Regions from separate parts of the Paenibacillus urinalis genome, predicted to be linked through region 3. Evidence: a T-box and tRNA genes for the amino acid it is inferred to sense, from the RefSeq annotation. Region 3 holds a T-box; the other regions hold tRNA genes.
What was found. The T-box of region 3 lies ahead of argS (arginine--tRNA ligase). A T-box ahead of a tRNA ligase gene usually reads a tRNA of that ligase, here a tRNA-Arg.
Positions count from the first base shown of each region.

Region 1 (11,021 bases), 2.2 Mb from region 3:
TACGTTCTTCGATGTCCGCGAATTTCGGCTTCGTCTCTTACACCGCCCAAGGAGATACGCACAAACTCACGGCCAAGTGATTTGGCAATAGAACGCGCAAGTGATGTCTTACCTACCCCTGGAGGACCTACAAGACAAAGAATTGGACCTTTCAGCTTCTTCACCAGCTTCTGGACAGCCAGATATTCAAGCACGCGCTCCTTCGGCTTCTCTAGACCGTAATGATCTGCATCCAGCACTTCTTCAGCGGCATGAATATCCAGATCATCTTCCGTCTTACGGCTCCATGGCAGAGCTAACAGCCAATCCACGTAATTGCGGATAACGCCGCCCTCTGCGGAGCTGGCAGGCATTTTCTCAAGCCGGTCAATTTCCTTCTCGACCTTCTCTCGCACTTTGTCAGGGAGTGACAGCTCTGCCGCACCCGCACGAAGCTCTTCAACTTCACCGGCACGCCCTTCCTTCTCGCCAAGCTCCTTCTGTATCGCCTTCATTTGCTCACGAAGATAATACTCCTTCTGGGTCTTCTCCATCTGCTTCTTGACCCGCTGGTTAATCTTGCGCTCCAGCTCAAGGACCTCACGCTCATTATTCAAAATGTCCAGCAGCTTCTCAAGCCGCTGTTTCACATCTACTGTTTCCAAAATTTCCTGTTTGTCCTTGATCTTCAGGGACAAGTGACTCGTTATAACATCCGCAAGACGCCCCGGCTCTTCAATATCGGATACAGCTGCAAGGGTCTCGGGTGTTACCTTCTTCGATAGATTTATATAATTTTCAAACTGGCTGAGAACGGTCCGCATTAATGCATCCGTCTCTGGATGGTCCGCCTCTTCCTCCGGCAGCTCCACCGCCAGCACTTCATAGAACTCGTCATGATCTGTATACTCTGTTATCTCTGCTCGTTCAAGTCCTTCCACGAGAACACGAATGGTTCCATTCGGAAGCTTCAGCATTTGTCTGACCTTCGCCACTGTACCGATCCGATAAATATCCTCACGTGCAGGATCTTCTATATTTACGTCAGATTGAGAACACAGGAGAATCAGATGTTCTTCTACCATCGCTTTTTCCAAAGCCTTGACGGATTTCTCCCTGCCCACGTCGAGATGCAGCACCATGCTCGGATAGACGAGAAGTCCTCTTAAAGGCAGTAAAGGAAAACGACGAACTTTGGTTTTGCTCGGCCCCATCGCTTTCACACCTCCAATGGCTCTCAGGTTGTTATCATTCATTATTCTATCAAATGTTCACATAAAAAACCAATGAAGGAGAAGTCTTTACATGCTTTCTGTACTATTCATCGTTCCGCCGCGATTCAAGTCCGCATGTAGTATTGAAGGTGAAGATTGTGGAAACAGCTCGGGTGCAGGTGCAGCCTTCTCTTCATTGTCTGTCATCAGCTCTTTGCCGAAGACATGCTCGAATACTTCATCCACGGACTCAACAGGAATAACCTTCAAGCCATCCAAACCTTCAAAAATGGTCTGCCAGTTGTCTGCAGGGATAATAACCGTCTTCGCTCCAGCCTGAAAAGCAGCCTCTACCTTGGCCAGCACGCCGCCGATCGGCTTTACTTTTCCATGTATGCTGATCTCACCTGTCATTGCCAGCTCATGATCGACGGGAATCCCCTTAATTGCAGAAGCAATCGCCGTTGCCATGGCAATTCCCGCGGAAGGACCATCTATTGGTGTACCTCCAGGAAAATTGATATGAAGATCGTAGTTAGAAGGCTCCAGCCCCATTGATCTGAGCACGGTAATTACATTTTCTACAGACCCCTTGGCCATGCTCTTCCGGCGGAGCGTTCTTGAACCGCCGCCAATCTCCTCCTCATCGACAACTCCCGTGATGTTATATATTCCTTTTCCCTTCATTACAGGCACCGCGGATACTTCAATCTCAAGCAGCGCACCCATGTTAGGTCCGTATACGGCAAGACCATTGACAAAGCCCACTTGTGGAAGACTTGGCACCTTCCTGTCCGGTCTCGGCTGAATCTGACTGCTGCTGGCGACCCATTCGAGATCCGAAGCCCGAAGTTCATCCCGATTCTCAGTCAGAGCAAGTCCTGCGGCGAGCTGTACAATATTCACCGCTTCACGACCATTGGTGGCATATCTTTTTACAACCTCCACCGCTTCAGGATTGGCTGCAAAGCCAATCTTACTGATCGCATCCTCTGCAATTTGTCCAATCTCCTCAGGCAGCAGTGCGCGGAAGAAGATCTCCATACACCGGGAACGAAGAGCCGGAGGAATTTCGTGAGGTGAACGGGTCGTTGCCCCTACCAAACGAAAATCAGCCGGCAGACCGTTTTGGAAAATATCGTGGATATAAGCAGGAGTATGCGTATCTTCGGAGTTATAGTACGCACTTTCCAAAATAACTTTACGATCCTCTAATACTTTGAGCAGCTTGTTCATCTGAATCGTATGAAGCTCACCAATTTCATCGACAAATAAAATCCCACCGTGCGCCTTCGTAACCGCTCCTGGTTTAGGCTGAGGAATACCTGCCACGCCCATTGCACCTGCGCCTTGGTATATCGGATCATGAACAGAGCCAATCAGTGGATCGGCAATACCACGTTCATCGAATCTGGCGGTTGTTGCATCAATCTCTGTAAATTTGGCATCGGCTTTGAACGGAGAGGCCGGATTTTTTTTGGCTTCCTCCAAAATGACCCGCGCTGCCGCGGTTTTACCTACTCCCGGCGGGCCATAAACGATAACATGCTGCGGATTTGCACTGCAGAGAGCTGCCTTCATCGCGCGGAGCCCATCCTTTTGCCCGACAATATCCTCCATCTTGGCAGGACGCGTCTTCTCGGCAAGCGGCTTGGTCAGTGATATGGACCGCAGCTTTCTCAGCTTGTCGAGTTCCTTCCGAGACTCACGTTCCACCGCACTTTTATTGTTTCTCTGTCCACGCAGCATATTCCAGAAATAGAGCCCGATTACGACTCCGAAAAACAAATTGATTAACATGACAATAACGGTTAATTCAGTACCCATATTAGGTGTCCCTCCTGTTCTTTTCGTCACTTACCACAAAAAGTTCGATACATGGTAGTATAGCCTTTTCACTCCGGCATAAACGTCGAAAACAGAAGTTCTCTTATAGATTTCAATATCAAACAGGAACAGAGACCGTTCTTCAGGCAGGTAAAAAGAAAACTGCTTCCTCATACGAGGAAGCAGTGAAGAGTTAAATTCTTATTTTATAATAAAAGATTAGTGCTTGCGTCCCGGAATAACGCCGGTTGCTTCATACACTTCTACGATCTTGTCGATTTCTTTCTTCAGTTCTTCAACCATTTCAGCCTCTGGCACTTTGCGGATCATCTCTCCATGACGGAACAGAAGACCTTCGCCGCGTGCCCCTGCAATCCCAATATCGGCTTCTCTCGCTTCACCAGGACCATTAACCGCACAACCCAGCACCGATACCTTGATCGGCACTTTAATTTGTGAAATATAATCCTCTACTTCATTAGCAATGGAGAACAAGTCGATATCCAGACGACCGCAGGTCGGACAAGAAATCAGGGTGGCCGCATTTGTAATCAAACCAAAGGTTTTGAGCAGCTCACGGGCAACCTTGATCTCTTCAACCGGATCTGCACTGAGTGAAATCCGCATTGTGGAGCCGATTCCCATAGATAACAGAGCACCCATACCTGCCGAGCTCTTAATTGTACCTGAGAACAGCGTACCTGCTTCTGTAATCCCAAGGTGCAATGGATATGGAATCACCTGTGCCGCCTTAGTATAAGCCTCGATGGCCATTGGAACGTCAGATGCCTTAAGCGACACGATAATATCATGGAAATCCAGCTCTTCCAGAATGCCGATATGGAACAAGGCACTTTCTACCATCGCATCGGCTGTAGGATAGCCATATTTTTCAAGCAAATGATTCTCAAGCGAGCCAGCATTCACACCGATACGGATTGGAATTCCTTTTTCCTTACATGCTTTAACTACGGCTTCTACTTTTTCACGTTTGCCGATGTTACCCGGATTAATCCGAACCTTATCGATCCCATTTTCGATTGCTTTTAGAGCTAATTTATAATTAAAATGAATATCCGCCACTAGCGGAATATGAATTCTCTTCTTAATTTCCTTAATCGCTTCTGCCGCTTCATCATTATTGACCGTTACACGAACAATTTGGCATCCCGCTTCTTCAAGCCGCAAAATCTCAGCTACCGTTGCATCCACATCAGCCGTTTTCGTTGTACACATACTTTGAATAATGACTTCATTGCTTCCGCCAATGGTAATGTTGCCAACTTTTACGGGACGTGTATCTTGTCTTAAAAACATGATTCCTTTCTCTCCCCATAACGTCAAATCTCCACCCGCTAGAGGCCTGGAAATATCCAGTATAAATAAACCTCATTACGAGTGGAGTAAGACTTGTTTATTTAGGCACTCTCTTCTTGCTTCTTATCTTTATCACCATGCAGTTCAGGTGCTGTCTTCTCTTCAACGACCTGCTTCGTAATGACACACTTCGTAACATCCTCGCGGGAAGGAATTTCATACATCACATCAAGCAGGAGGCTCTCAATGATTGCACGAAGTCCACGGGCACCCGTATTACGCTTGATTGCTTCTCGAGCGATCGCTTCGAGTGCTTCCTTCTCAAATTCGAGAGTTACATTGTCCAGCTCCAGCATCTTCGTATATTGCTTAACCAAAGCGTTCTTCGGCTCAGACAAAATGCGAACGAGCGTCGCCTCATCAAGCGGCTCCAATGTAGAGATAACCGGAAGACGCCCAACAAACTCCGGGATCAGACCGAACTTCAGCAAGTCCTCTGGAAGAACCATTCCGAGATACTCACCCGGCTTCAGATCCTTCTGCTCAGCAGAAGAGTTAAAACCGATTACTTTTTTGCCGATACGGCGTTTGATCATTTGCTCGAGTCCGTCAAAGGCACCGCCGCAGATGAACAAAATATTTGTAGTATCGATTTGAATGAATTCCTGATGAGGATGCTTACGTCCGCCTTGTGGTGGAACGGAAGCAACCGTACCCTCTAGAATTTTGAGGAGGGCCTGCTGTACGCCTTCACCGGATACATCACGTGTAATCGAAGGGTTCTCCGACTTACGTGCTACTTTATCAATCTCATCGATATAAATAATGCCGCGCTCTGCCTTCTCAACATCATAATCAGCAGCTTGAATGAGCTTGAGCAGAATATTCTCAACGTCTTCACCTACGTACCCTGCTTCTGTGAGCGAGGTAGCGTCTGCAATCGCAAATGGAACATTTAGAATCTTCGCCATGGTTTGAGCCAAGAGCGTTTTACCAGAACCCGTTGGTCCCAATAGCAGAATGTTACTCTTCGACATTTCTACATCGTCAATCTTGCTCTGTGTATTAATGCGCTTGTAATGATTATAAACGGCAACAGACAGCGATTTCTTCGCTTGCTCCTGACCGATAACATACTGATCCAAAATATCACGAATCTGCATCGGTTTTGGAATATCCTTCAGATCAATCTCTTCATCATGACCGAGTTCTTCCTCTACAATCTCTGCACACAGCTCGATGCATTCGTCACAAATATATACCCCTGGTCCAGCGACAAGCTTACGAACCTGTTCCTGGGATTTACCACAGAAAGAACATTTAAGCTGCCCTTTCTCATCGTTAAATTTAAACATCTAACCACCCCTTTAAGAATTAATCGGTCTGGTGAGTACTTGGTCAATGATACGGTATTCTAAAGCTTCTTCCGCGCTCATAAAATAGTCGCGGTCCGTATCACGCTCGATTTTATCAAGGGGTTGACCCGTACGCTCCACGTAGATCTGATTAAGCTTCTGACGCGTTTTAATAATCCAGTCGGCGTGAATTTGAATATCGGATGCCTGACCTTGGATCCCGCCAAGCGGCTGATGTATCATAACTTCACTGTTCTCCAGCGCAAAGCGCTTGCCAGGTGCACCCGCAGTGAGCAGAAGTGAGCCCATGCTGGCAGCCATCCCTACGCAGATGGTTGAAACGTCTGGCTTAATAAATTGCATTGTATCATATATACCCAACCCCGCAGTAACAGAACCACCTGGTGAATTGATATATAAGCTGATATCCTTCTCCGGATCCTCTGCAGCCAAGAATAAGAGCTGCGCGATAACGCTGTTGGCCACATCATCATCTATTGCACCGCTGAGAAAGATAATACGATCCTTCAATAGTCTTGAATATATATCGTAAGAACGTTCACCGCGATTGGTTTGTTCAACAACCATAGGCACGAGATTCATGTTCCGACCTCTTCTCCATAATAGAATCTTACTGCCACATTAATCAGGGTTAAATAAAGTACAGTCTTAATTTTATCATGTTCCCTGTTCAATGTCATTTATGACTGCTCTCCTCAGCCAAGCAGCTGCTAAAGAGAAAGCTTGATCATATTTAACCATTTTTTTTATGTATGTGCAAATCGGACTTCCATCCTATGGAGTTAAGACCTATAACTCAAGTATATGGAAGGTACAGTTAAAATATCACGACAGCTCACTTATTACCATTTAATAATATATTTAACTATAAAATGGATATTCATGAGAAGAAATAAGGCACGTTTAGTAAAATACCTTACGTGCCTTATCTGTTATATTTCTAACGTGATGTGTAATCTTATTCTTCAGTTGCTTCTACAGCAGCTTCCTCAGCTGGAGCGTCAACTTCTACGCTGTTTGCAAGAAGGAAGTCAATCGTTTTGCGAAGCAGAACTTCTTCACGAAGACTGTCGAAAGAACCGTTGCTTTCGAGAATTTGACGAATCTCTTCTGGAGTACGTTTGAAGGAAGTCGCCATATTGTTCAGCTCTTCGTTAATATCCTCATCGGATACTTCAATGTTCTCTTGTTTACCAATTGCTTCAAGAACCAGGTTGTTGCGAACGCGCTTCTCAGCATCGCCCTTCATTTGGTTTTGAAGATCTGCTTCCGTTTGACCGGAGAAGCTCATGAACATTTCAAGGTTCATGCCTTGTTGACGAAGACGGTTGTCAAAGTCACGCATCATGTTGCGAACTTCGCTGTTAATCATTCCTTGTGGAATTTCAACTTCTGCATTAGCAGCCGCTTTCTCAACAACAACATTTTCTTGGTTTGCTTTTGCTTCTTCTGCTTTGCGCTCAGACAGCTGCTTCGTAAGATCTTCTTTGTACTCAGCAAGAGTATCGAATTCACTTACATCCTTCGCAAACTCATCGTCGATTGCAGGAAGCTCTTTGCGTTTGATTTCGTGCACTTTCACTTTGAAGATGGCTTTCTTGCCAGCAAGTTCTGCCGCATGATATTCCTCAGGGAATGTCACTTCAACATCCTTGTTGTCGCCAGTAGCAAGACCGATTACTTGCTCTTCAAAGCCAGGAATGAATGTGTTAGAACCCAGTTCCAGGGAATAACGCTCAGCTTGTCCACCGTCGAACAGTTCTCCATCAACAGAACCTTCGTAGTCGATTACCGCGATATCGCCGGACTCTGCAGTACCTTCTTCGATAACTACAAGCTCAGCATGACGTTGTTGCAGACGCTCAAGCTCAGCATTCAGTTCTTCTTCGGAAACTTCTGTGTTTGCCTTAGGAACTTCAAGTCCTTTGTACTCGCCAAGTTTTGCTTCAGGTTTAACGACAACTTTTGCTTTAAACTTGAAAGCTTCACCTTTTGCGAATTGATCGATGTCCACTTCTGGTTGTTCAACAGGGAAGATTTCTGTTTGATCAACAGCTTCCGTGTACACTTCAGGAAGAAGGATATCAATCGCGTCTTGGTACAGGCTCTCTACGCCGAAACGAGCTTCGAAGATCGAGCGAGGCACTTTACCCTTACGGAATCCAGGTACATTTATCTGTTTAACGACTTTATTAAAAGCCTTGTCGAGAGCAGCAGCTACACGATCTGCTTCTACTTCAACTTCAAGAACCCCAAGGTTCTTCTCTATTTTTTCCCAAGTTGCTTTCATTTATGCTTTCCCCTCCAAATTTCACATGTTAACCATGTCAAGCGCGTACAAAATAACCATTTTAGTATAAACAACATTAAATGCAATTTCAAGGGTAAACCCTTGCAGGCGTCAAAAGGAAGTTTTCGGCTATTTTACATCCAGTCCGCCAGATACAAATCGTTTAATGGATCGGTACGCCTGCTCGAATCTAAATCTGACTTCACTCGTGATTTCGTAGACCCTTCTAATCTCTTCTTCGTCCAGTGATCCGCCCAGACTCTCAGCGACTGCCGCATGGAGCGCCGCAGCCCATATATCGAGTGTCGAATCATCGCCTTCAAGCATAGAGCGGTAGTCGCTTGTGCCATATACAGCCATCACATATTGGGACCATAATTCCTGAGCAAAATAAAACAGGGTGGGTTCATGTACTTCCGTCTGATCTGCTACGAGCTCCAGCACTCGAATGATCGGAAACGGGAATTCATCCGGCTTCAGTGGAATAGATTCTACCTCAACCTCCACTTTTTCCGATCCTCGTGTAAGCGATACCGTTGCCTGTGATCCTCTTTTGCGCAAGGTCTGCAGCACTCGAAATTGAAGCAATGGATGCAGCTTACGCTGCTGAAGCCATTCGCACAGCGAATGATCAATACCCGGTGTTTCGATATAGGCCAGCTGATCCAGTGCCAGCATCGTCTGCTCGCTCAGCGGCTCTTCCATGACCGTTCTTAGCAGCTTATCCGCATATGCTCCATCTTCCGCCATTTTATTTCGGGCATTTTGACGAGCAAAATCCTCTTCACTCTCTTCCAGATCCTCGTCACTTCGTCCGTCTTCTCTCTGATCACGATCTATATATTGAGGGAAAGCTGCACGCAGCCAGTCCAGCAAAGCTTCCCATTCTTCATAATTCCGTTTCTCCTGCCCTTCGCATTGAAGCAGGAACTCAAGCAAACGCATCGCTTCCGAATAGCGCTCATTCTCCAGCATTACGGTAAGCTGAATCTGATAGTAATCCAGCGTCTTCGGGAAGAGAACAATATTTTTCTCTTTGGTTTGGGAGTTCGTATCGCTCATTATGACTGCCTCCTCTCTATCCGGTTTAACGACAACTATAAATCGACTTGTTGAATTATATAGAAACTACATATCCGTGTATAGCTCTAATATATTAACATAACCGAATTCAGTCTAAAAAAAACATATTTTAGCTTATTTCATTCAGACCAGCGATATGTTGTTAAGATAAAACAGCCTCTCGGCTGACTGCGATGCGGATGCTATCGATGCCTATGCTTCGACGAACCCCCCATTTGGGGGTCTCATCACTACGGAAGCAAAAAAGAGCACCCTTTCGGATGTCTCTCATCGTCCCACTCGGGGTACAGCCTCTCGGCTGACTGCGATGCGATTGCTATCGATGCCTATGCTCCGACGAACCCCCATTTGGGGTCTCATCCCTATGGACGCAAAAAAGAGACACCCTTTCGGATGTCTCTCATCGTCCCACTCGGGGTACAGCCTCTCGGCTGACTGCGATGCGATTGCTATCGATGTCTATGCTTCGACGAACCCCCATTTGGGGTTCTCATCCCTATGGACGCAAAAAAGAGACACCCTTTCGGATGTCTCTCTTTTTTTACGTCCCAGGAGGGATTCGAACCCCCGACCGACGGCTTAGAAGGCCGTTGCTCTATCCAGCTGAGCTACTGGGACAAATTCAAGCGCGAGATATATCGTATCATATATATGTGACGATAGCAAGCGTTAACTGTTTTTTTATTTAGTTAAGCCTGCGGATGCTATCGATGCCTACGCTCCGACGAACCCCCATTTGGGGTTCTCATCCCCATGGACGCAAAAAAGAGACACCCTTTCGGATGTCTCTCATCGTCCCACTCGGGGTACAGCCTTACGGCTGACTGCGATGCGATTGCTATCGATGCCTATGCTCCGACGAACCCCCATTTGGGGATCTCATCCCCACGGACGCAAAAAAGAGACACCCTTTCGGTTGTCTCTCACCGTCCCAGTCGGGGTACAGCCTTACGGCTGACTGCGATGCGATTGCTATCGATGCCTATGCTCCGACGAACCCCCATTTGGGGTTCTCATCCCCGCGGACGCAAAAAAGAGACACCCTTTCGGTTGTCTCTCTTTTTTACGTCCCAGGAGGGATTCGAACCCCCGACCGACGGCTTAGAAGGCCGTTGCTCTATCCTGCTGAGCTACTGGGACAAGATATGTACTTATTTTCACAGTGCGATATTTATTATATCGTATAATCTGTATTTGTCAAAGTATTTTTTATGTATCATCACATGCGATGAAGGGTAATATGATTTAAATATTAGGAAAATTCAAAAGGAGCGTTATTTCATGCGACAGCTGTTATCTTCCCTTAGTTATTTCAGTATCTTTTTTGCCCCCTTTCTATTTCCATTAATTGTATGGATTGTAGCCAAGGATGATTACATAACTAAACATGCGAAACGCGCATTATTCTCACATGTATTCCCTTTCATTGCAGCGATTCCACTGCTCTACTTTCTGTTCACCGCAGACCATCCTGCCTCGATTCTAGGATATATCATTGTGTTTTTTGTCATCTATTTCGGTTCGTTTATTTATAACATTTATCAGGGGATTAAATCATTAAGAGAAGCAGCATAACAACGATTAAGCCAATGCCGTTCACAGTAAAACCAGCCTCTCGGGCTGGTTTTTATTTATGTCATCTGAATGATTGACTTATACCAGATATGAAATAAACAACGTGGCCGTACCAAAATACACCGTCAAAGAAAATAAATCGTTCAACGTCGTAATAAGAGGGCCCGATGCAACTGCCGGATCGATCTTCAGCTTATGCAGCAGAATAGGAATAATCGTCCCAGCCATCGTACCAATCACAATGGTTAGGATCAGAGAGAAGCCGATAACAGCACCTAGAGCAAAGCTGCTCTGCCAAATTCCCGCCACAAGCGCTACGCTGATTCCACAAACGGCCCCAATCGTAAATCCGACTCTAAG
Region 1 covers NZ_CP118108.1:4,387,144-4,398,164, forward strand. Annotated here, with positions in the region: gene lon (endopeptidase La) at 1-1,193, opposite strand, end outside; gene lonB (ATP-dependent protease LonB) at 1,281-3,020, opposite strand; gene ispG (flavodoxin-dependent (E)-4-hydroxy-3-methylbut-2-enyl-diphosphate synthase) at 3,240-4,337, opposite strand; gene clpX (ATP-dependent protease ATP-binding subunit ClpX) at 4,439-5,692, opposite strand; gene clpP (ATP-dependent Clp endopeptidase proteolytic subunit ClpP) at 5,705-6,295, opposite strand; gene tig (trigger factor) at 6,672-8,003, opposite strand; gene PUW25_RS20285 (hypothetical protein) at 8,133-9,065, opposite strand; tRNA gene PUW25_RS20290 (tRNA-Arg) at 9,631-9,704, opposite strand; tRNA gene PUW25_RS20295 (tRNA-Arg) at 10,153-10,226, opposite strand; gene PUW25_RS20300 (magnetosome magnetite crystal formation protein family) at 10,368-10,661, shown strand; gene mgtE (magnesium transporter) at 10,740-11,021, opposite strand, start outside.
Region 1: it has a tRNA-Arg gene. The T-box ahead of argS (arginine--tRNA ligase) is inferred to sense a tRNA for this amino acid. The anticodon was not compared.

Region 2 (11,021 bases), 2.0 Mb from region 3:
CCTACCAATGCACCGTCAATATCGCTTTGTCCAAGATATTCAGCTACATTCGCTGGCTTCACGCTTCCGCCGTATTGAATAACAACCGCATTCGCTACATCTTCGTTGTACAGACCTTTGATGATGCTGCGGATGTAAGCAATAACTTCGTTTGCATCTTCTGCAGTCGAAGATTTGCCTGTTCCGATCGCCCAGATTGGCTCGTAAGCTACAATCACTTGAGCTGCTTGGTCAGCAGCAAGTCCTGCAAAAGCCGCCTCTGTTTGCACTTTGCAAACGTCCTTCGTTTGATCTGCTTCACGCTCTTCCAATTTCTCGCCTACACATACGATCGGTGTAAGACCATGACGGAATGCAGCGTGGACTTTCTTGTTCACGGTCTCGTCGGTTTCGTTGAAGTACTGACGACGCTCGGAGTGTCCAATGACCACGTAATCTACACCCAGATCCTTCAGCATCAAACCGCTGATTTCACCTGTGAATGCGCCATTGTCTTCAAAGTGAAGGTTTTGTGCACCAATCTTGATGTTTGTGCCTTTCACTGCTTCTACCAAAGCCGGCAGGTTCGTAAAAGGAGCACAAATTACGCTCTCCACGCCTTCTGCTTCGACTTTGCCTTTTACCGCTTCGATAAACGAAGTGGCTTCCGGTACAGTTTTAAACATTTTCCAGTTACCTGCGATGACTTTTGTTCTGCTCACCGTTTATCGCCTCCTCAAATGGGATTCAAAATTATTTATCGTTCAATGCCACAACACCTGGGAGTGCTTTGCCTTCCATGAACTCCAGGGAAGCACCACCGCCTGTAGAGATGTGGTCCATCTTGTCAGCAAGATTGAATTTCTCTGCTGCCGCTGCAGAATCGCCGCCGCCGATTACAGTGTAACCTTCCGTTGCTGCACAAGCTTCTGCAACTTGACGAGTACCATGTGAGAATGGCTCAATCTCGAATACGCCCATTGGTCCGTTCCATACAACCAGCTTGGAGTTTTTGATCACTTCTGCATACTTCGCACGTGTCTTCGGTCCAATGTCAATGCCTTCCCAATCTGCAGGGATTTCATCGATGTTGACGATCTTCGTTTCTGCATCAGCGCTGAATTCTTTCGTAATTACGATGTCTTCAGGCAGAAGGAAGTTTTTGCCCAGCTTTTTCGCTTTATCGATGAAGCTAAGAGCAACGTCCATTTTGGATTCATCCAGAAGTGAAAGTCCGATTTCATGACCTTGAGCTTTGAAGAATGTGTAAGTGAGACCTCCGCCGATCAGTACGTTGTCTGCAAGGTTCAACAGGTTGTCGATCACATCAATTTTATCTTTTACTTTTGATCCGCCGATAATGGCTGTGAAAGGACGCTCTGGGTTGGACAATGCTTTGCCAAGTACAGACAATTCTTTCTCCATCAATAAGCCAGATACAGCTGGAAGATGATGCGCGATACCTTCTGTGGAAGCATGAGCACGGTGTGCTGCACCAAATGCATCGTTCACGAAAAGGTCAGCCAGTTCTGCAAATTGTTTTGCAAGTTCTGGATCGTTCTTCTCTTCTCCAGGATAGAAACGGACATTTTCAAGCACAAGCACGTCGCCGTTGTTCAATTTCTCGATTTCTGCTTTTACTGCTTCACCGACAGCTTCATCCGCTTTTGCAACCGGTTTGCCAAGCATCTCGGACAGACGGTTTGCAGCAGGTGTCAGACGAAGAGAATCAACGAATTCACCTTTTGGACGACCCATATGGCTCGCAAGAATCACTTTCGCACCGTTCTCGATCAAATATTTGATCGTTGGCAGTGTTTCACGAATACGAGTATCATCCGTAATCTTTCCATCTTCGAGCGGTACATTAAAATCGACGCGAACAAAAACGCGTTTTCCTGTTACTTCTACATCACGTACACTTTTCTTGTTCATCTCCACGTTCCTCCTAAGCGCTATCTACCACAGCCAATCACCGGCATCTTATATGCAGTTACGGTCCGGCCTTAAAGTGGACAGCCCATTTTTATTAAACAGCAGCATGATAAAAGTAATAATCTCTATATAATGTAATCTTCTATATCCGGTTTCCCCGGTTCTCTGGCATTAAAGATAAAATCATGGTGAAGAGGAGACCAAAAGCCTTGTTCTCCTCTTCACCTTATTTTAAATTCCTATCGTTGGTCTTACAGACCTTTGCTTGCGATGTAAGCAGCGAGGTCTACGACACGGTTGGAGTAACCCCACTCGTTGTCATACCAAGAAACAACTTTAACCATGTTGTCGCCTACTACCATAGTGGAGAGAGCGTCAATTGTGGAAGAAGCTGGGTCGCTGTTGTAGTCGCTGGATACAAGCGGCTCATCGGAGTAGTTAAGGATGCCTTTCAGCGGTCCGTTAGCTGCTTCTTTAAGCGCTGCGTTTACTTCGTCTACAGTTACGTTTTTGCCAAGCTCAACAACCAGGTCAGTTACGGATACGTTCTTAGTAGGAACGCGCATTGCCATACCGTTCAGTTTACCTTTCAGTTGCGGCAATACAAGGCTAACAGCTTTAGCTGCACCTGTTGTAGAAGGAATGATGTTCTCAGCTGCTGCACGAGCACGACGAAGGTCTTTATGCGGCAGGTCAAGTACTTGCTGGTCGTTAGTGTAAGAGTGAACAGTTGTCATCATACCTTTAACGATACCGAAGGACTCGTCAAGAACTTTAGCAAATGGTGCCAAGCAGTTTGTCGTACAAGAAGCGTTAGAAATTACTGTATGGTTAGCTGGGTCGTATTTCTCTTCGTTTACGCCCATAACGATTGTAATATCTTCGTTTGTAGCTGGAGCAGAGATGATAACTTTTTTAGCTCCGCCTTTAAGGTGAGCTTCTGCTTTTTCTTTCGCTGTGAAGATACCAGTGGACTCAACAACGATTTCAACACCGTTAGCTGCCCAAGGCAGGTTCTCAGGGTTGCGCTCAGCAAATACTTTAACTTCTTTGCCGTTAACGATCAGCGCGCCTTCTTTAGCTTCTACAGTTGCGTTCAGACGACCATGAGTTGTGTCGTATTTAAGCAAGTGAGCCAAAGTGCTTACGTCTGTCAAATCATTGATTGCTACGATTTCTACATCGCTGTTGTTCAGCGCTGCGCGGAATACGTTACGTCCAATACGTCCAAAACCGTTAATACCTACTTTTACCATGAGTAAGTTCCTCCCAAGTTTTGCTTTTATTTTATATATTCAAGACAAGCCTGTTAGGGCCCATCAAGACAACGAATCAGTGAATCAAATTCTATAAATCTTTAACAATTTCAGCTGCCGCCGCTTCATCAATGACAAGAATATCTTCCTGTCCGAAGCGAAGCACCGCCTGTATCGAAGCTGCCTTGCTCTTACCGCCTGCGATGGCGATAACAAGCTCAGTGTGTCTAATGTCCTCCAAACGCATACCTAGTGTCAGCATCGTATGGACGACCTCTCCCTCGTTATTGAAATAATAGCCGAAGGATTCTGCCACCGCACCTTCATCGCGAATTTCAGTAACCGTCTGAGGCGCCAGCTTGCGCCGTTTGGCCATTTCCATCGCACCGCCTATTCCATGAATCACGATGCGTGCCTTACGGATCATATCCAGAATTTCCTGTATGTTGGAGTCTTGTATAAGTGAATCATAGGCATGATTGCTTAGTAGATCAGGTACGTGCAGCAGCCGATATTGTGCTCCTAGCTTCTTGGCCATCATGGAAGCAATCGTATTTGCCTGAAGCTCCAGACTTTCTCCAAGTCCGCCACGTGCAGGCACAAACCATACATCTCTCTTAGAAGATGAAGGGGTCAGATGCTCTGCTATCGCTGCTGTCGTGGAACCGCCCGTTACAGCTACAACGTCTTCATCGTTCATGACGCTGAGAAGCGCCTTGGCACCGGCACGTCCAAGCTCACGCTTGGCATACTCTGAGTTCTCAGAATCACCTGGAACGACGATGACCTTACGAAGTCCATAAGTTCTTCTAATCTGCTCTTCCATCTCCGATAGTCCAAACAGTTCCTTGGCTACCGGTTCAAGCATTTCAAGCAGCTCTTCTCCAGCCTGGCTGATTCTCATTCCCACCGTCTCGATCTCTATGAGTCCTTGCGACTTCAGCAGATCTGTCTCTGCTCTAAGTACACGCTCTGTCATATCCATGGCGTTCGCAAGAGTTCTCCTTCCAATCACTTCCGAAATCATGATCTGGCGTAGAATGGTATACCTCTTCTTCATTACGTCCATGAGATCAGGTAGAAGCTGCTTCTGCACTTCTAATATCGTTCGCATGCTATCCACTTCCGCAAGCTCCTTCATTCCGGTCTCTGAGGTGGACTAAAAATGTCCCGGGTTAACTTTTTAAGTCCCACGTATATTTTAACTAAATCTGACGTGCGATGCAAGGGGTCCAAAAGTATATTTTACAAAGCCTTTTCCCTTTATTCGCTTGTGTAAAATATCACAATTTGAAAGTTGTATCTCATTCTCTTATCCCTTCAATTATTCCCTTCATCTATAGGTTGTACATATATGGCTCACATCAAACTCAATCGGGAGACTCTCTTGCAAATTTTTTTACATTCGGATATAATCAATATTGCTGTCACCGACAGTTATAACATGCGCCCGTGGTCCAACGGATATGACGTAGGCCTCCGGAGCCTGAGATCGAGGTTCGATTCCTCGCGGGCGCGCCATTATTATTAATGGTTCCATATACAATTAACCGATGAAACCGAGCAGGTTTCTTTTTTTATCAAAATAGTTTGACTTTCTTTGACTTTTTGTTTGAAATTGTTTATGATGTGGTTAATACGGAAACAGTGAGTATATGTAGATGTAGTTCCTGTTCTCGTGTCTCGTGAACTTAAACTCTAAATTTTTTTGAGGAGGTTTTTCGCATGAGTTATATTCCTATGGTCGTAGAACAAAGCAATCGCGGTGAACGCGCTTATGACATTTATTCCAGACTGCTGAAAGATCGCATTATTTTCCTTGGCAGTGATGTCAACGATGTCGTCGCTAATTCCATCATTGCTCAAATGCTGTTCCTAGCTGCGGAAGATCCGGAAAAAGATATTCATTTATACATTAACAGCCCTGGCGGTTCCATCACTGCGGGTATGGCGATATACGATACAATGCAATTTATTAAGCCCGATGTCTCCACAATCTGTATGGGTATGGCTGCTTCAATGGGCGCTTTCCTGCTTAACGCTGGTGCGAAGGGCAAGCGTTTTGCTCTCCCTAACAGTGAAGTCATGATCCATCAGCCGCTTGGTGGAGCACAAGGTCAAGCCTCTGATATTGAAATTCGCGCACGCCGTATTCTCAAAATGCGTGATAAGCTGAACCACATTCTGGCTGAACGTACAGGACAGCCGCTGGAGCGCATTGAGCGTGACACAGACCGCGATAACTTCATGTCCGCTGAAGAAGCGAAGGCATACGGTTTGGTTGACAAAGTTCTGGAGTCTTCCACACCTGAACAAGGTCTGTAAGACATAACAAAAATCCTCGATCCTGAAATTCAGGACCGAGGATTTTTTATTTTTCTAAATTCCATGGGTAAAAAATTTTACTTCAGCTCATATCGAACCGTCAGCTGTGTAGACAGCTTGATCTCTCCGCTCTCAATTGCTGTGTTGGCGCTGTCTTGACTTGAAGCAGCAGACTGCAGCTCCATGGATTCCTTGTAATAAGCTACTGGTTCATCAATACTTCCCTGGCTGACACTAAGAACGATACCCAGCTGACGCTGTGCCGCATTTGCGATCGCTCCAGCTTTAAGCTTCGCATTCGCCATCGCCTTGTCTATCACTTGTGTTTCAAACGCTTCTGTATCCTCGATAGAGAATACAACGTTATCGATCTGATTGGCTCCTGCATTGGTCGCAGCATCCAGCAGCTCACCGACTTTCTCTAGATTACGGTAAGACACTTTAAGCGTGTGATAAGCGGTGTAGCCCTTAATTTTCTGTCCATCCTTCTCGCTGTAAGTATAATTGGGCTGTACATAGAATTGATTCGTTTGAATATCCTTGCTGTCCACTTTCCAGGTATTTTTCAAGAGTGTAGTGATCTTTTGAATTTTGGCTGCATTCGCTTTTTGTGCCGCCGCTGCAGTATCCGCTTCCGATGATGCACCAATAGACAGGTAGGCAATATCCGGCTTAACTTCAATCTCACCTTTTCCTGTAACCGATACGAAGTTCTGTGTTGCCGCTGCCTCTTGGGCCAGCGCCGTCCCCCCTGCAGACCAGCTCCATCCTCCAACTAGTAGTGCTCCGGCAATGGCTGCGGCAGCGAAAGGTTTCATCCATTTCTTGTTCATCACTTCATCTAACCTCCTTGAATTTGCAATCTATACCATTGGACGCAGTCTTCTTAAAAAAAGTTTCAATATCCTCAAGCATGTCCAAAAAAACGAAAAAGCCACGATTCATCACTATGTCATTAAGCTAGAATTCAGCTTTAATGGCATCGCGATTACTCGAGGCTCTCTCTGTATTTAGGCGTTACAAAAAAGATGGCGGAATTATTGGTTCTCCAATTCTTCTTTGCTTACGAGACTTACTAAAGCGTTTACAGCCTGTTCTGAATCCGCACCTTCTGCACTAATGACAACTTCAGTCCCTGTGCTGATTGCAAGGCTCATAATTCCCATGATGCTCTTTGCATTTACTTTTTTATCATCTTTTTCCACAAAAATCTCAGACGAGTACTTATTCGCTTCTTGTACGAATAGTGCGGCTGGTCTGGCATGAAGACCCGTCTTCAAACGGACTACTACCGGGTGCTTTGTCATGGAAACTTACCCCCTCTACAAAATCTATACAACAATCAATACTTCATAATTATAAACATTATACCATTATAGCATGAATGAAACTAGAAAAAAAAAGAGTTATTGTCTACAAGTTTGAGTTCGTAAATAAACCCTTCTCTGTTCTAATTTTTTCAGCCATTTCATCAATTTTGCGCAGGCGGTGATTCACACCCGATTTGCTCACTGTCCCTTTTAGTAATTCCCCAACTTCCTTCAAATTAATATCCGGATGGGCAAGCCTTACCTCAGCGACTTCTCGCAGCTTATCAGGCAGGGTATCCAGCCCTACTTCCTTATCCAGGAATTTGATGTTCTCAATCTGGCGGACAGCTGCACCAATCGTCTTATTCAAATTGGCCGTCTCACAGTTTACAATCCGGTTCACCGAATTTCTCATGTCCCGCATAATTCGAACGTCCTCAAATTTGAACAATGCCTGATGGGCACCGATGATGCTCAGCATTTCGATGATCTTCTCGCCTTCTTTGATGTAAAAAATAAAGCCCTTTTTTCTTTCGATGCAGCGTGCATTCAGATTGAACTCATTTGCAAGATCAACTAAGGCCTGGCAATGCTCTTCATACATGGATGCAATCTCAAGATGATAGGAAGATCCTTCCGGATTGTTCACCGATCCACCAGCCATAAAGGCCCCCCGCAGGTAAGCCCGCTTACAGCAGTTTTTGCGGATAACCGCTTTCTCTATGCCTGGTGTGAACATAAATCCTTCCGATACGATGTGAAGCTCCTTTAATATTTCCTGAACTCTTGCCGGAATTCGGACGATATATACATTATTCTTTTTGAGCCGCATTTTCTTACGAACTAACAACTCGGTGTGCACTTGAAAGTGTTTTTTGAGCAAAGAATAAATTCGCCTTGCTATCGCGGCATTCTCCGTAGAAACGTCCAAAATAACCTTTTTGTTCGAGAGCTGAACCGCTCCAAGCATACGGATGAGTGCTGACAGCTCCGCTTTTTCACAGCAAGGCTCGCTTTCGATCATGGTTAGTTCTTTTTTGGTCTGTGCCGCAAATGACAAGGGTCTCACCTCTTTCGAATCATCCAATTTTGAACGAGCGTATAGATATGATGACTGAGCTTATTGGCATCATGTCTAAGATAGGTCCTGTATAGAACAAGCCGATCTGCAATACACTCGTTAGACAGCTTAAGTATTTCTTCCAGATCCATCTGTACAGGCTTAGCGCCTTGCTCCGCATACATCTCCTGTACCGGTTCTGGTATATCTCCATTATTTACAATAACGTAGTCGAACAATCTCGTCCCGATGTGCGCATCAATAGCTTTGAGATGGTCACTTACCGTATATCCGTCGGTTTCCCCTGGCTGGGTCATCACGTTGCAAATAAAGATCTTCGCCGCCTGGGAGGCAACGACAGCTTCTGCCAGTTTGGGAACGAGCAGGTTGGGCAAAATACTGGTGTAGAGACTGCCTGGACCTATAATAATGGCATCTGCTTGTTCGATAGCAGCGACAGCCTCTGGCAACGGCTCCACGTGATCCGGTTCAAGGAACACTCGTTTAATCCGGCCGCCATGCTCAGGGATCTGCGACTCACCGGTTACGATTGTGCCATCTTCCATTTCTGCGTGTAAAACGACGGCTTCACCGGCAGCGGGAAGCACCTGTCCACGTACTGCAAAGACGCGGCTGATCTCCCGGACTGCAGTCACAAAGTCGCCCGTTATATCGGTCATACCTGCCAAGATAAGATTGCCAAGACTATGTCCTGCCAAGCCATTACTTCCACTAAAACGATAATTAAGCAATTCTGACATCAGCGGTTCCACATCAGCAAGCGCTGTGAGTACATTACGGATATCGCCGGGAGGAGGCATCTGCAGCTCATCGCGCAATATGCCTGAGCTCCCCCCGTCATCAGCTACCGTAACGATTGCCGTGATATCAAGCGGCTTATTCTTTAACCCCCGCAGCATAACAGACAGCCCTGTACCCCCGCCCATTACGACGATATGCGGACGTTTCATTTGTTCAACAGCCACTTTCATCACTTCACCTTCTATAAGAAGTTGCTCAAGTTAAGCTATTTATCACCTAAGGGAATCCATTTCATACTACCTCTAACAGCGTTATGAAAACTGATTCTGACAAGAGCGGATTATACATCATATGCTGTAACCTCCGCAATGGCTATTATTAGCATGAACTTTCATACGGAATGCTCACCACAACTTTTAAACAGTCAGCCTCTAGAATAATCATGCTCTGCCTTTATGATAAATGATGCCTAACTGCAACCTTTCTATACTAAATCTCTTGATTCTGACCCGTTAATGACGGTCACGATCCGCATCCCGATGCGTTACAGATACAGATTCTGTCTCACTTGCACCAAGCATCTTGCCAAGGTATTCAGATATGGCAACCGAGCGGTGCTTGCCGCCGGTACAGCCAATTCCAATGATGACTTGGCTCTTCCCTTCCTTCCGGTACTGTGGAATAAGAAAATGCAGCATATCCAGCAGCTTCGTCAAGAAGGACTGCGTCTCTGGCCATTTCATTACATATTCATAGACATCACTGTTCTGCCCGGTGTTTGGACGCAGATGCTCCACGTAATGAGGATTCGGCAAAAACCGTACATCAAATACAAGATCCGCATCAATTGGAATACCGTATTTAAATCCGAACGACGTTACATTGACCGACAGCATATTCGCCTCAAGATGTGAGAAACGGGAGATGATCCGCTCCTTCAGCTGTGCAGGCTTCATATTACTCGTATCAATGACCTGTGTGGCTGAATTTTTGAGCTCCTCCAGCATCTTGCGCTCCAGTCTGATTCCGTCCAGCGGCATGCCATCTGGTGCAAGTGGATGACGGCGTCTGCTCTCCTTATAACGCTGTACCAATACGCCATCCTGGGCATCAAGGAACATGATCTCACAATGGATGGTGAAGTGATCCTTGATGTAGTTCAAAGACTCCGACAATGCCGTAAAAAATTCGCGTCCTCGTAAATCGATGACGAGCGCCACTTTGGAGATCTTCCCGTTTGACTGCACAATGAGCTCCGCAAACTTAGGAATGAGAACCGGTGGCAGGTTGTCGACACAGAAGAAGCCCAGATCTTCAAGACTTTGCACTGCAATCGTCTTCCCTGCTCCTGACATCCCTGTAATGATAATAAGGGTTGCTCCTCCTGCTGGTGATTTTTCACCTTCTGACATGAATATCCCCCCTATCAATTTCAGTTCGTCCCGTATAACTTCTTGTATGAATTAAGATCGAATTAACAGTCCAGCGGCTCCGACGATTCCTGCATCATTGCCAAGCGTAGCGGGTACAATAGATACCCCATCTTGCAGTGGTTCAGGGGTGTAGCTCGCGAACACGCTGCGCACTTCGTCGAACAGGATGTCTCCTGCCTTCGATACGCCGCCCCCGATAATATAAGACTGCGGGTTCAGTACAGCTGCTACTGCAGCCAGTGATTTGCCGAGATAGAAGGCTGCACGACGAACAATACGAAGGGCTACCTCATCTCCTGCTTTGGCTGCATCGAACACATCCTTCGCCATAATCGTTGGTACAGTGCTCAGGCTCGTGTGATCTCCGCGTTCAACAGCGTCCTTCGCCATACGAATAATACCGGTTGCAGATGAAACGGTTTCCAAACAGCCCATCTTGCCACAGCCGCACTTAATCGCCTCAAGATCCGGGACAACGCTGACATGGCCAAGCTCTCCAGCCATACCCGAGAAGCCTTGATAGATCTTGCCATTAATAATAATACCGCCGCCAACGCCTGTTCCAAGCGTATAGCACACACAATTCTCAACGCCAGCGCCCGCACCAGCCCATGCCTCGCCAAGTGCTGCTACATTCGCATCATTATCTATTTTGACAGGCTTGCCAAGTCTTTCTTCGAGAATGGAACGAATCGGAACATCTCGAAATCCTACGTTAGGTGCCAGAATAATAATTCCTTCGCGCACATTAGTGAATCCGGCAACTCCTGCACCAACTCCTGCAAGCTGGTCCCAACTGTATGGTGACTCCTCTGCGATATGACGGACATACTTCTCGATGTTGTTAATAACCGTATCTACACCTTTGTCCACTTCTGTAGGTCCTTCATAGGTATGTAGAAGCTTTCCTTGCTCGTCGCAGATTCCGACTTTGATTGCGGTTCCGCCCAAATCCACTCCA
Region 2 covers NZ_CP118108.1:159,575-170,595, reverse strand. Annotated here, with positions in the region: gene tpiA (triose-phosphate isomerase) at 1-701, opposite strand, end outside; gene PUW25_RS00845 (phosphoglycerate kinase) at 733-1,914, opposite strand; gene gap (type I glyceraldehyde-3-phosphate dehydrogenase) at 2,166-3,170, opposite strand; gene PUW25_RS00835 (sugar-binding transcriptional regulator) at 3,262-4,284, opposite strand; tRNA gene PUW25_RS00830 (tRNA-Arg) at 4,617-4,691, shown strand; gene clpP (ATP-dependent Clp endopeptidase proteolytic subunit ClpP) at 4,896-5,495, shown strand; gene PUW25_RS00820 (SIMPL domain-containing protein) at 5,573-6,328, opposite strand; gene PUW25_RS00815 (HPr family phosphocarrier protein) at 6,533-6,802, opposite strand; gene whiA (DNA-binding protein WhiA) at 6,909-7,865, opposite strand; gene PUW25_RS00805 (gluconeogenesis factor YvcK family protein) at 7,871-8,857, opposite strand; gene rapZ (RNase adapter RapZ) at 9,140-10,039, opposite strand; gene PUW25_RS00795 (ROK family glucokinase) at 10,091-11,021, opposite strand, start outside.
Region 2: it has a tRNA-Arg gene. The T-box ahead of argS (arginine--tRNA ligase) is inferred to sense a tRNA for this amino acid. The anticodon was not compared.

Region 3 (11,021 bases):
TATCAAGTCCTTCTTTGTGCACTGGCCAGATCATGAAGTAGCCATCATTCGGGTCCTTCTTCTTCAGCTCCGTGTCACCTACCGAACCGTATTCCGTAGGACTTGCCCCTGCGGCAACAGCTACACGTCCTGTATATACTTTTTCCTTCACCTGATCTTTGGTTTGAGTAAGCGCATCCTGTGCCATCAATTTCTCGCGGAAGAGCTTGCTCGCATATTGAGTCGCTTCTCTGAATACAGGGTCCGTGAAGATTGATGTCAATTGATCCCCATCTGGAACCGCTCTATTGCTTACAAATGCGGGTGGGTGATCCTCACCGAATGCACCGTAGAGGACATCCAGACCTTGACCATCGACTGCAAGATCCGGCTCAAAAGGAATAACATTCGGATATTTCTCTTTCACTTGTGCCAGATAATTGTAGAGATCATCCGTTGTCTCAAGCTTAGGCTCACCCAGTTCTGTGTAAATTTTCTGATTCACAATATAACCTGCATTTCCGTTAGGCTGGGAAGTATACCAGTTCGGGAACTGATACAGCTTGCCGTCACTGGAACGAAGCATATTGAGTGTTTCTTCGCCTGCCCATTCTTTCAAATTAGGGTATTTATCAAGATATTCATCAAAAGGAACGAGTGCACCAGCTGCCCGAAGACGCTCTACATCTGCGCCGCGATCAGTCCATATGACATCTGGAAGCTCAGAAGAAGCAATCATCGTATTCAGTTTTTGAGCCGCATTTCCGCCTGAGTTGATAGCCGTGATATCCACTTTTTTGTTTTCCTTAATCCACTTACTGGCCTCGTCACCGCCCCATTGAGGCATCGTATACCAGTCATAGTTACCATAGAAGGAGAAATTCAGCGGTTCTGCACCAAGCTCAAAATTGGTGGAGGTGGTCTCCTCATTCGTTGTTTCAGGCGCTGGCTCTGCTTCCGGCGTATCCGTCGTTCCCCCGTTTCCTCCACCTGAACAGCCCGCAATCCCAATGACAGAAGCAAGGAGTAAAGTCAGTGCACTACTCGTTCGATTCTTTTTGCTATTCCACATCTTCCATAACCCTCCCTTATTTATACGGAAAATTAATCTATGGTCCAAAGTCTGATGACTTTAAACACCTACTCTTTGAGTGAGCCGACCAATACACCCTTAACAAAATACTTTTGTACGAATGGATAAACCATAATGATTGGCAGTGTGGCAACCATCATGGTGGCCATCGATAAGGATTTGGAGGTTACTTCTCTCATTTGAGACATTCTGGATTGAGCTGCCGAGTCCAGCTGTGACATCTGTTCTGTCATAATGTTCGAATTTAATATTTGCTGAAGCATGGATTGAATGGGCAGTAAATTCTCATTATTGATGTAGATGCTCGGCAGGAACCATTCGTTCCAGTGTCCAATTGCGGTAAAGAGCGACAAAGTCGCAATAACAGGCCCCGATAAAGGAAGGACGATCTGAAAGAACGTTCTGAACTGACCGCAGCCATCAATCTGTGCCGATTCCATCAGACCATCCGGAAGTCCCTTGAAAAAAGTCCGGAAGATAATCATGTTCCATACACTGATTAACGATGGAATGATAAACACCCAGAAATTATCCATGAGTCCAAGTGAGCGTACAACCATGAAGGTTGGAATCAGGCCGCCGCTGAAATACATGGTGACTATGAAGAAGACCATATAAAATTTTCTGCCGATCAGCTCACTCTTCGACATCGCAAACGCCAGCAAGGCAGTTAGCAACACCGACAATATTGTCCCAATTACTGTTCTCATGATGGATATGTAGAAGCCATTAAGGATACGGCTGTCCTGAAATACAATGGCATAATTCTCAAGTGTCCATACCCGTGGCCAGAAAGTCACACCCCCTAGAGCTGTATCCAGTCCCTGATTAAAGGAAATGACAAGCGCATTCCAGAATGGATAGAAGGTGGTGAACCCCAGGAGGATCAGAAATGTGTATATAAAGAGCATTAACATTCGATCTCCAAAGCTCCTATATTTCATCTAAATACCTCCTTATTGCGGCAACCGTGCTTGATTTCTACCATAGACTATTCCCCGACTTTCTAGCTGCATAGTTAGCAAGTGTTAATAGCAAGACGCTGACAACTGCTTTGAACATACCTGCTGCTGTAGCGTAGGAGAACCGCTGATTCTCAATCCCTGTCCTGTATACATAGGTATCCAGCACATCGGATACATCACGCAGCACCGGATTACCACCGAGCAGTAATATGTCTTCGAATCCTGCATTCAGCAAATTGCCGATTGCTAGAATGAAGAAGATGATGACTACAGGCATTATGGATGGAATCGTAATATATCGGATTTGCTTCAATCTGCTTGCTCCGTCCATTTGTGCAGCCTCGTACAGATTGGGATTAATTCCGGCAATCGCTGCCAAATATACGATCGAGTTAAACCCGATCTCCTTCCACACATTGACGCTGACGAGAATTCCCCAGAAATATTCTGCGATTCCCAGGAAGCCAATCGGCTCATCAATCAAGTGAAGCTTCTCAAGCAGAATATTCAAGCTCCCGTTATCTGTGGACAGGATCGACATCGCAAAACCAGCAACGATAACCCAGGACAAGAAATGAGGCAGGTAACTAACCGTTTGGATGACTCGTTTAAAAGCCATCTGCCGCACTTCATTCAGCATCAGAGCTAGAATGATCGGTGCTGGAAAACCGATAAACAGCTTAAGCGCACTAATAATGAGCGTGTTTCTCATAATCGTCCAGAAATCAGGTGAAGAAAAAAACATTTCAAAATGCTTGAAGCCAACCCATGGACTCGCCCAGAACCCGTCAAAAATGCTATAGTCCTGAAAAGCCATTAGTACTCCGTACATCGGAATATAGCTGAATATGAATACGAGAATGAGCGCAGGGATGACCATAATCTGTAACTCCCATTGCTTCTTCAATCGAACAGCAAGACCTCTGGATCTTTTGTGCTGTGCCAGTTTTGTATTCGTAGAGATCTCTGACATTGCTCCCCCTCCTCTTGTACTCCATTGTAAAATCTGAGGGATACAGATTCTATATCTGTAATTAACGAAAAATTATAAAAATCAATGATAGTGTAAGAAATAATAACACATTTCTGTCTTAAAATAATAAAAAAGATCTATACTGCCGATATTCATCGACAAATATAGATCTACGTCATAATGTAAGCGTTACAACATAACATCCTTTCTTTTCACAGAAACATAAACATAACATGATAACAAAATGATAACGTATACAATAACATGTAATGTAGAAGCTGACACGGTAATAGCATCATCTAGCCTTAACATGGCTTTAATAAATGGTAGAGCTAGAGGCAATAAATAGGTTAAAAAGTACAAATAATCGGGGAGCCATCTCTCCAGGCGATTACTTCCCCGATCGATGGAAAAAGAAGCGCTGCTAATATTCTTAGCAGCGTTCTTTTACCCGATCCGTTATGACTTGTGAGGACAACACCTTCACCAGCACCTGATGCAGGCAGATGGTTGGCATAATCTCCTCCATCGAACAATGTAGTAAATACTAGTAAATACATACGAGCAATCTAGTTTACATCCGTTCCGGCGTTTGCACGCCAAGCAGACCAAGTATGCCTTTAATTCGATTAGAAGTGATCTCGGAGAGCTTCAGCTTGTAGGCCCGCTCACGCTCGCTGCTCCCCAGAATTTTTTCTTGGTGATAGAAGCGATTATACAGCTGTGCTAAATCAATGACGTATCTTGCCAGCACAGAAGGCTCCTTTAAACGAACCCCTCTTTCGAGCTGTTCAGGGTAACGGGATAAATGCTTCATGAGTGCCCAGGCCGCATCACTGATCTGTACCCCTTCCAAGTATTCGTCGGCTGCGGATATCGATGTCTCCTCCGTGCTAGCATTTGCTTTGGACAGCAGGCTTTGAATTCTGGCGTGAGTGTACTGAACATAAGGTCCCGTCTCTCCTTCAAAGCTGAGCGCTTCCTCTAGTGAGAAATCGACCTCGTTTAATCGGTGATTCTTCAAATCACCAAAAACGATTGCCCCAAGTCCGACCTGCTCAGCTACCTCAGCAGCGTTCTGGAGATTTGGATTTTTCTCGTTAATAATTTGTGCTGCCCGCTCTACGGCTTCATCCAGCACGTCCTCAAGAAATACAACCTTACCGCGTCTCGTAGACATTTTGCGCCCTTCAAACTTCATTAGACCAAAGGGCACATGGATGAAATGCTCAGACCACTTCTCTCCCATCTTGGCGAGTACAGCAAACACCTGCTGAAAATGTAGCCTTTGCTCGGCACCCACGACATAGAGCACTTCATCTGCCTTCATGACCTCATGACGATAATATGCGGTGGTTAGATCCCGAGTTGGATAGATGGTTGTTCCATCCTTCTTAATAATCAAACAAGGCGGCATCCCTTCCTCATCCAATCTGACGACCATGGCTTCGTCACTTTCCGTAAGCAGACCGGATTGTTTTAGCTTGGTCACTGTATTGTCCGTTTGATCAATATAATAGCTCTCTCCGAGCACATGATCGAATTTAACGCCAAGACGGTCATACATCCGGTTAAATTCCTGCATGCTGATATCGACAAAATACTTCCACAGGGATACAGCTTCCTCATCCCCTTGCTCAAGCTTCTTAAACCATTCTCTAGCTTCCGTTCCCAGGCTTGGGTCGTTCTCTTCTTCATCATGGAATTTTACATACAATCGCAGCGATTCCTTTATGGGCTCTTTCGCAAGTCGTTCATCTTCACCCCATCTTTTGTAAGCCGCGATCTGTTTACCAAACTGAGTCCCCCAGTCACCCAGGTGATTCACGCTTTCTGCTGTGTATCCTGCCTCTTCATACATTCGATACAGCGCTGCCCCGATGACTGTGGAACGCAGATGACCGATACCAAAGGGCTTCGCAATATTAGGAGATGACATATCAATCACCATTTTTTTGCCTGCACCGATCTGTAATTTTCCAAACTGCGGATCAGCAAGCCCTGTAAGCATGGTCGAAGCTATATTGGTGCGTTTAAAATAAAAATTGATATACGGACCTGCAGCCTCAGCCCGAAGTTCGGGACTTGTCAGGCTGGCAGCCAGTTCTGCTGAAATAACAGCCGGGGCCTTTCTCATTGTCTTGGCGAGCGTAAAGCAAGGAAAAGCCAAATCCCCCATCTCTGGACGCGGAGGCACCTCCACCATCGCTTCAATCTCCACTCTCGATAAATCCAACAACGGTTCTAACAAACTGACAACCTTATCCATCAACATATACATACACCCCTATTCCAATATATACAAAAAAGCTCCCGCCTCTGTAAATTACAGAGACGAGAGCTATGGATTAACATATTCCCGCGGTACCACTCTATGTGAATACGAACAACTTACCTGCAATGCTATCTGAAACCGGTAACCTGTTCGATTCCTCTCTAAGCGGATAACGCCCGCTGATGACGAGTACACCTACTGTTGTTTCAATGTACCTTCTCACGGGTGCGCTTCCTGTCAGATCCTTCATACCGGCTTGCACCATCCCGGCTCGCTGAAACATGAGGTGTTCTGTCATTACTCTCCCGATCACTGAATTTATAATTTTGTAACATTATATCTTGATCATCCACTTATTTGCAAGACTAATTCATTCGGGAGTATTGTAATTTTGTGATTATACCGTAAGGCCTGCTGGACTGCATACTTCTGCACATTTGCGACAGCTGTCCACGCAGGCTTTGCAGTGCAGATGCTCATGCTTCTCGCATTCCGCCACACATGCTCTGCAGGCCTTAACGACAAGAGCCAGAATGTCGTCCTTGTAATCTGTACCCCGGCTGAGCGCAGAAGCCGCAAAGCTGCAAATTTCGGCAGCTTCTCTGTTCAGCCTGATACTTTCTCTTAAAATGCCTAGATCATATTCCTTCAAACTTGAGACATAACATTTGTTACATGCATTCATTGCTTCCAAACAAGCTGCAATCTGTGTCTGTGTCTCCATCTCTATGTTTGTCATTGCCATTGTTATATCCCTCCGCGTAATCTCATTTTCATTCTATTACCCGTAAGATCGGTATGATAATCAATATGCAATAACTTTCCTCTGAATTCGACTTTTTATGATTTAATCTTCGAACTTTCTTCCTCAAGCTGCTGCAGCAGCTGGATCAGCTCCGTCTTCGAAAAGTGTTCACCTATAAATACACCTACATCCTTCAGCTCTTCTCCTGGGCCCAGCTTTGTAAAATCCGGCTCACGATAAGCATACTGAAATAAGAAGCGGCTTCCTGTATCAGAAAAATCCACAATCCCTTTGGCTCTGTAAATATCACGCGGCAGCTCCCTCAGCCATTGCTCAAACAATACGCTGTTAATCTGGCTGCTAAAATAATGCGTATACACCATTACATGATTATGGGAGTGATGAAGCTGATGCTTCTCCTGTGCTCGGGAGTCTGAAGCAGTATTATTTTCGGAATTCATCAAATAACTGGCCTCCTCCGTCAAGAGGGCCGGATCGATATTGCAATGCTCTGTAAAATGTATAGCTGCATGCTCATTCCAACCCTGAACCAGGCTGAGTAACTCAGGCCGGTCCTTTTCTTCAATCCGATCTGTTTTATTGAGAAGTAGGATGGAGGCAGCACGGATCTGCTCTTGCATAAGCCGGAATGTTTTGCCTTTCTGCAAGCGGTACGTTTCCAGCAAATGAATGCTGTCAACCACGGAGATGAGGCCTTTCACCTCCAGCGCTATGTAGAGGGAAGTATCAGCAATCCCGTCCAAAATTTCAATAGGATTCGCAGCGCCCGTTGCTTCAATCACAATGACATCAGGTGATGTATTCTGCACCAGCTGGACAAGCTCGATACCGAGATTATCTCGGACAGAGCAGCAGATACAACCGCCGAGCAGCTCAGCCATGGGTACATGTTGATCAATGAGCTTGCCGTCCAGATTGACCTCCCCCAGCTCGTTCATGACAACAGCGGGAGTGAGGTTTTGACTTTTCCAATATTCAAGCAGCTTCACAAGCAGTGTTGTCTTACCGCTTCCTAAAAATCCAGACAGGATATATACGGGAATCGGAGCTGAAGATGTCTGTTTTAGTTTCATAATATCATATCCTTTCTGGATGTATGTTGATCTTGAATCGATGATTGCTTACTTCTCTTATATCGTCTATTGTTATGAATAGAACATTCTGGAGGGCTGATAGAAAAATGAATTCTGTCCAAGAGCACCGCAATGAAGCACCTGAGACAGTCCAGTGCATGGTTATTACGGTATCGGATACCCGCACGAAGGATACGGATAAGGGCGGTCAGCTCATGCAGGAGCTGCTGCGTGATGCCGGCTACACTGTCGTCGATTATATCATTATCCCTGACGATACATCCACTATTCAATCCGTAATTCATCAATCGGTTATTCGAGATGATATCGAAGCCATTCTACTGACTGGGGGCACAGGGATCTCACCTAGAGACAATACATATGAAGCTGTACATTCTTTGCTAGACAAAGAGCTTCCTGGCTTTGGCGAAATCTTCAGATATCTCAGCTTTGCAGAGGATATTGGTACTGCAGCGATACTAAGCCGTGCTGTGGGAGGTGTCATTGGCTCCAAAGCAATATTCTCGATGCCGGGTTCCACTGGAGCCGTCAAGCTGGCCATAACTCGTATTATTGCACCTGAGCTTGGTCACGTCATGCGCGAAATTTACAAGACCAAGTAACAGCAGACAGACTCGTAATCTATGTAGATTCACAGCAAACAGGATCGCTGATCATATACAATGAGCGATCCTGTTTTTTTAACGTTATAGTTTTATTATCAGCTACTTAGCTTCATTCAGTCTCACAACAGATCTGCCTACAGCTCTGCCTTCGAGAATCCGTGACAAAGTTTGTGGCAGCTCTTCAAGGAAAATTTCGTTTACGCCTTGGACAAGTGCAGTCTCCGGCTTCCATTCCTTACCCAGCAGTCTCCACAGCTTCAGTCTTCTATCCCGGAGACAGTATACGGAATCAATTCCAACCAGTGATACACCTCTCAAGATAAACGGAAATACCGTTGATTCAAACGCGTTCCCTCCGGTCATGCCTGATATGGCCACAGCGCCTCCATATTTAACTGATGCGAGTACAGCATTCAGGGCAGATCCCCCAACCGGATCGATGACGCCGGCGAATCGCTCAGGGGACAATGCACCTTTACCTTTTTGATAAGCGTCCTCTCTTGTAATCACTTCCTGTGCACCAAGTTGTTGAAGAAGCTGTTCTTCGGCATCCTTCTTCCCTGTACTTGCAATAACATCAAATCCAAGCTGAGCCAAGATGGAGATTGCCATCGAACCTACACCACCGCTCGCACCCGCAACGAGAATAGGGCCCATTTCTGTTGTAACCCCCGCTTGCAGCAGTGCCTCCACAGACATGGCCGCCGTAAATCCTGCCGTACCTATAGACATGGCTTCCTTCGTTGTCAGTCCATCCGGAAGCGGAATTAACCAGTCTGCCGGCAGCTTCGCATAAGGACTATAACCACCGTCCTGCTGTACACCCAGCCCATATCCGGTCGCTAATACTTTATCTCCCTGCTTGAAGCGATCATCAGCAGATGATATAACAGTACCTGCAAGATCTATCCCAGGAATAATCGGATAAGATCTCACCACTTTTCCATTCTCTGTACTTGCCAAACCATCTTTATAGTTCACACTGGAATACTCCACCTGTATTGTTACTGCTTCATCCGGCAGCTCTGAAAGAGTCAGCTCCTCAATTCCTGCTCTGAAGCCTTTCTCATCATTGCGCACCATGTAAGCTTTAAACGGAGTGTGGTTATCTATATTGTTCATTGCCAGGTCCCCTTCCTAAATTGTCATCCATTAAAAATAGATCAATTTAATCTACTACCCTATATTAGCCGAACGAATCAAAACACCTTCCCATACCCTAATATAATCTAGGCTGAGAAGGCGTTCTATTAAAATAGATATAGCATTACGACTGTATATATTCCGCCAGCATTTTTTGCTTCAAATTCCATGCTGCAGGGCTGATATGAACCCGATAAATTTCTGGATTTAATTTTCTTAAATATTCCGGCCAGAACATTTCCTTCTGCTCCTGATGATAAGCTCTGATCTCCTCCAAGGTTGGGAGCTCGTACACTCGCCGTCCATTTATGAATATAGGTTCAAGCATATTAACCGCATTATACTTTTTCACCTTTTTCTTAATGTACGGGTGAACCGGATTAAACAGCTCCAGCGCTTGCTGGTCTTTCGGCTGATCATCATCAGGATAGGAAATATAATCTGCGATCGCTTTATTCGTCTCCGGATCAATTAAACGGTAAACCTCTTTCTTCCCTGGTGTTGTCACCTTTTCGGGATTGGCCGAGATTTTAATGGTTGGCTCCATCTTTCCGTTCATTTCGCGTTCGACAAGCTTATACACCCCACCTAGGGAAGGCTGATCAGCAGCAGTAATTAATTGAGTCCCCACACCCCACGTATCAATTCTGGCACCCTGTGCCTTCAAATTGAAGATCGTATGCTCATCCAGGTCATTGGAAGCGACGATTCTAACGTATGGCAGACCTGCATCGTCCAGCATCTTGCGTGCCTGAATGGACAGATAAGCCAAATCTCCGCTGTCGAGTCTGATCGCATTCATCTTCTTACCTTGGGCTTCCAGCATTTTGGCCGTAGCGATGGCATGCGGAACACCGCTTCCCAAGGTATCAAATGTATCAACCAGCAGAGTGACCTGATCAGGCATCACTTTGGCATAGGCGTCAAAAGCCTCCTGCTCTGTCTCAAAGCTCTGCACCCAGGAGTGTGCATGTGTGCCTGCCGTCGGAATACCGAACTGTTCCCCTGCCAGCATATTGGAGGTCGCATCAAATCCAGCAACATAAGCCGCACGTGCTCCCCATATCGCTGCGTCGGCCTCCTGAGCACGCCTCGTCCCAAATTCGAGCAGCGCATCATTTCCAGATACTTGCTTGATTCTCGATGCTTTGGTTGCAATCAGAGTCTGATAATTCATAAAATTCAAAATGGCAGTCTCTACCAGCTGTGTTTCCATAATGTTTCCTTCGACGCGAATCAGCGGCTCATCCGGAAATACCATGGCTCCTTCTTTCATGGAATAGATCGTACCCTGGAATGAAAATTGAAGCAGCTCCTCCAAGAAAGCAGGGTCATAATTCTCTTCCTGGCTGGACAAATATTTAATATCCTCCATCGTAAAGCGAAGATTGCTAATATAATGCACTATCCGCTCCAGGCCGGCAAACACGGCATACCCGTTCTTAAACGGAAGCTTGCGAAAATAGGCTTCGAATACCGCTTTGCGCTTGTGTGTCCCATTCACCCAATGAGCGTACATCATATTAATTTGATATTTGTCCGTATGTAAAGCCAGGCTAATCGTTTGCATCTAACTCATCCTCTCAAGGCCGATAAAAAAAAGCCAAAACAAATTCATATGGTTAGAGGTTTGTGTCCTCTTTATTGTTAAATGTGAATACATCAGCCCCGAGGCTGCCTTTGAAATGACCCAGCGCCCAAACATGTCCTGCCTCATTAAAGCTAGCTACTGCATCATCGTATATCGTAATCGAAAAGCCTTTGTTGTAGGCGTCTACTGCTGTATGAAGCACACAAATATCGGTGCACACCCCAATCAAGTGAACCTCTGTAATACCACGCTCGCGCAGCTTCAGTTCAAGATCGGTACCGACAAATGCACTGTATCTTGTCTTGTCCATCCAATAGATCGAGCTCTTGTTCGCTTCATAGACCGCCGCAAGCTCTCCATAGAGTTGTCTTCCTTCTGTATCCCGCAAGTTATGAGGGGGAAACAGCTTCGTCTCCGGATGGTAAGGATCATTCTCTTCATGCAGATCAACAGCCATTACAACCAGGTCTTGATTCTGTATAAATTGTTTCGTTATTTGCACAACAGCTTGTTCAATCGCAATCCCGGGTTCTCCAA
Region 3 covers NZ_CP118108.1:2,138,786-2,149,806, reverse strand. Annotated here, with positions in the region: gene PUW25_RS10025 (extracellular solute-binding protein) at 1-1,051, opposite strand, end outside; gene PUW25_RS10020 (carbohydrate ABC transporter permease) at 1,120-2,016, opposite strand; gene PUW25_RS10015 (ABC transporter permease) at 2,054-2,917, opposite strand; gene PUW25_RS10010 (hypothetical protein) at 3,361-3,570, opposite strand; gene argS (arginine--tRNA ligase) at 3,585-5,285, opposite strand; T-box leader at 5,338-5,607, opposite strand; gene PUW25_RS10000 (four-helix bundle copper-binding protein) at 5,683-6,030, opposite strand; gene PUW25_RS09995 (CobW family GTP-binding protein) at 6,126-7,124, opposite strand; gene PUW25_RS09990 (MogA/MoaB family molybdenum cofactor biosynthesis protein) at 7,232-7,747, shown strand; gene PUW25_RS09985 (acrylyl-CoA reductase family protein) at 7,850-8,872, opposite strand; gene PUW25_RS09980 (nicotinate phosphoribosyltransferase) at 9,018-10,463, opposite strand; gene PUW25_RS09975 (cysteine hydrolase family protein) at 10,516-11,021, opposite strand, start outside.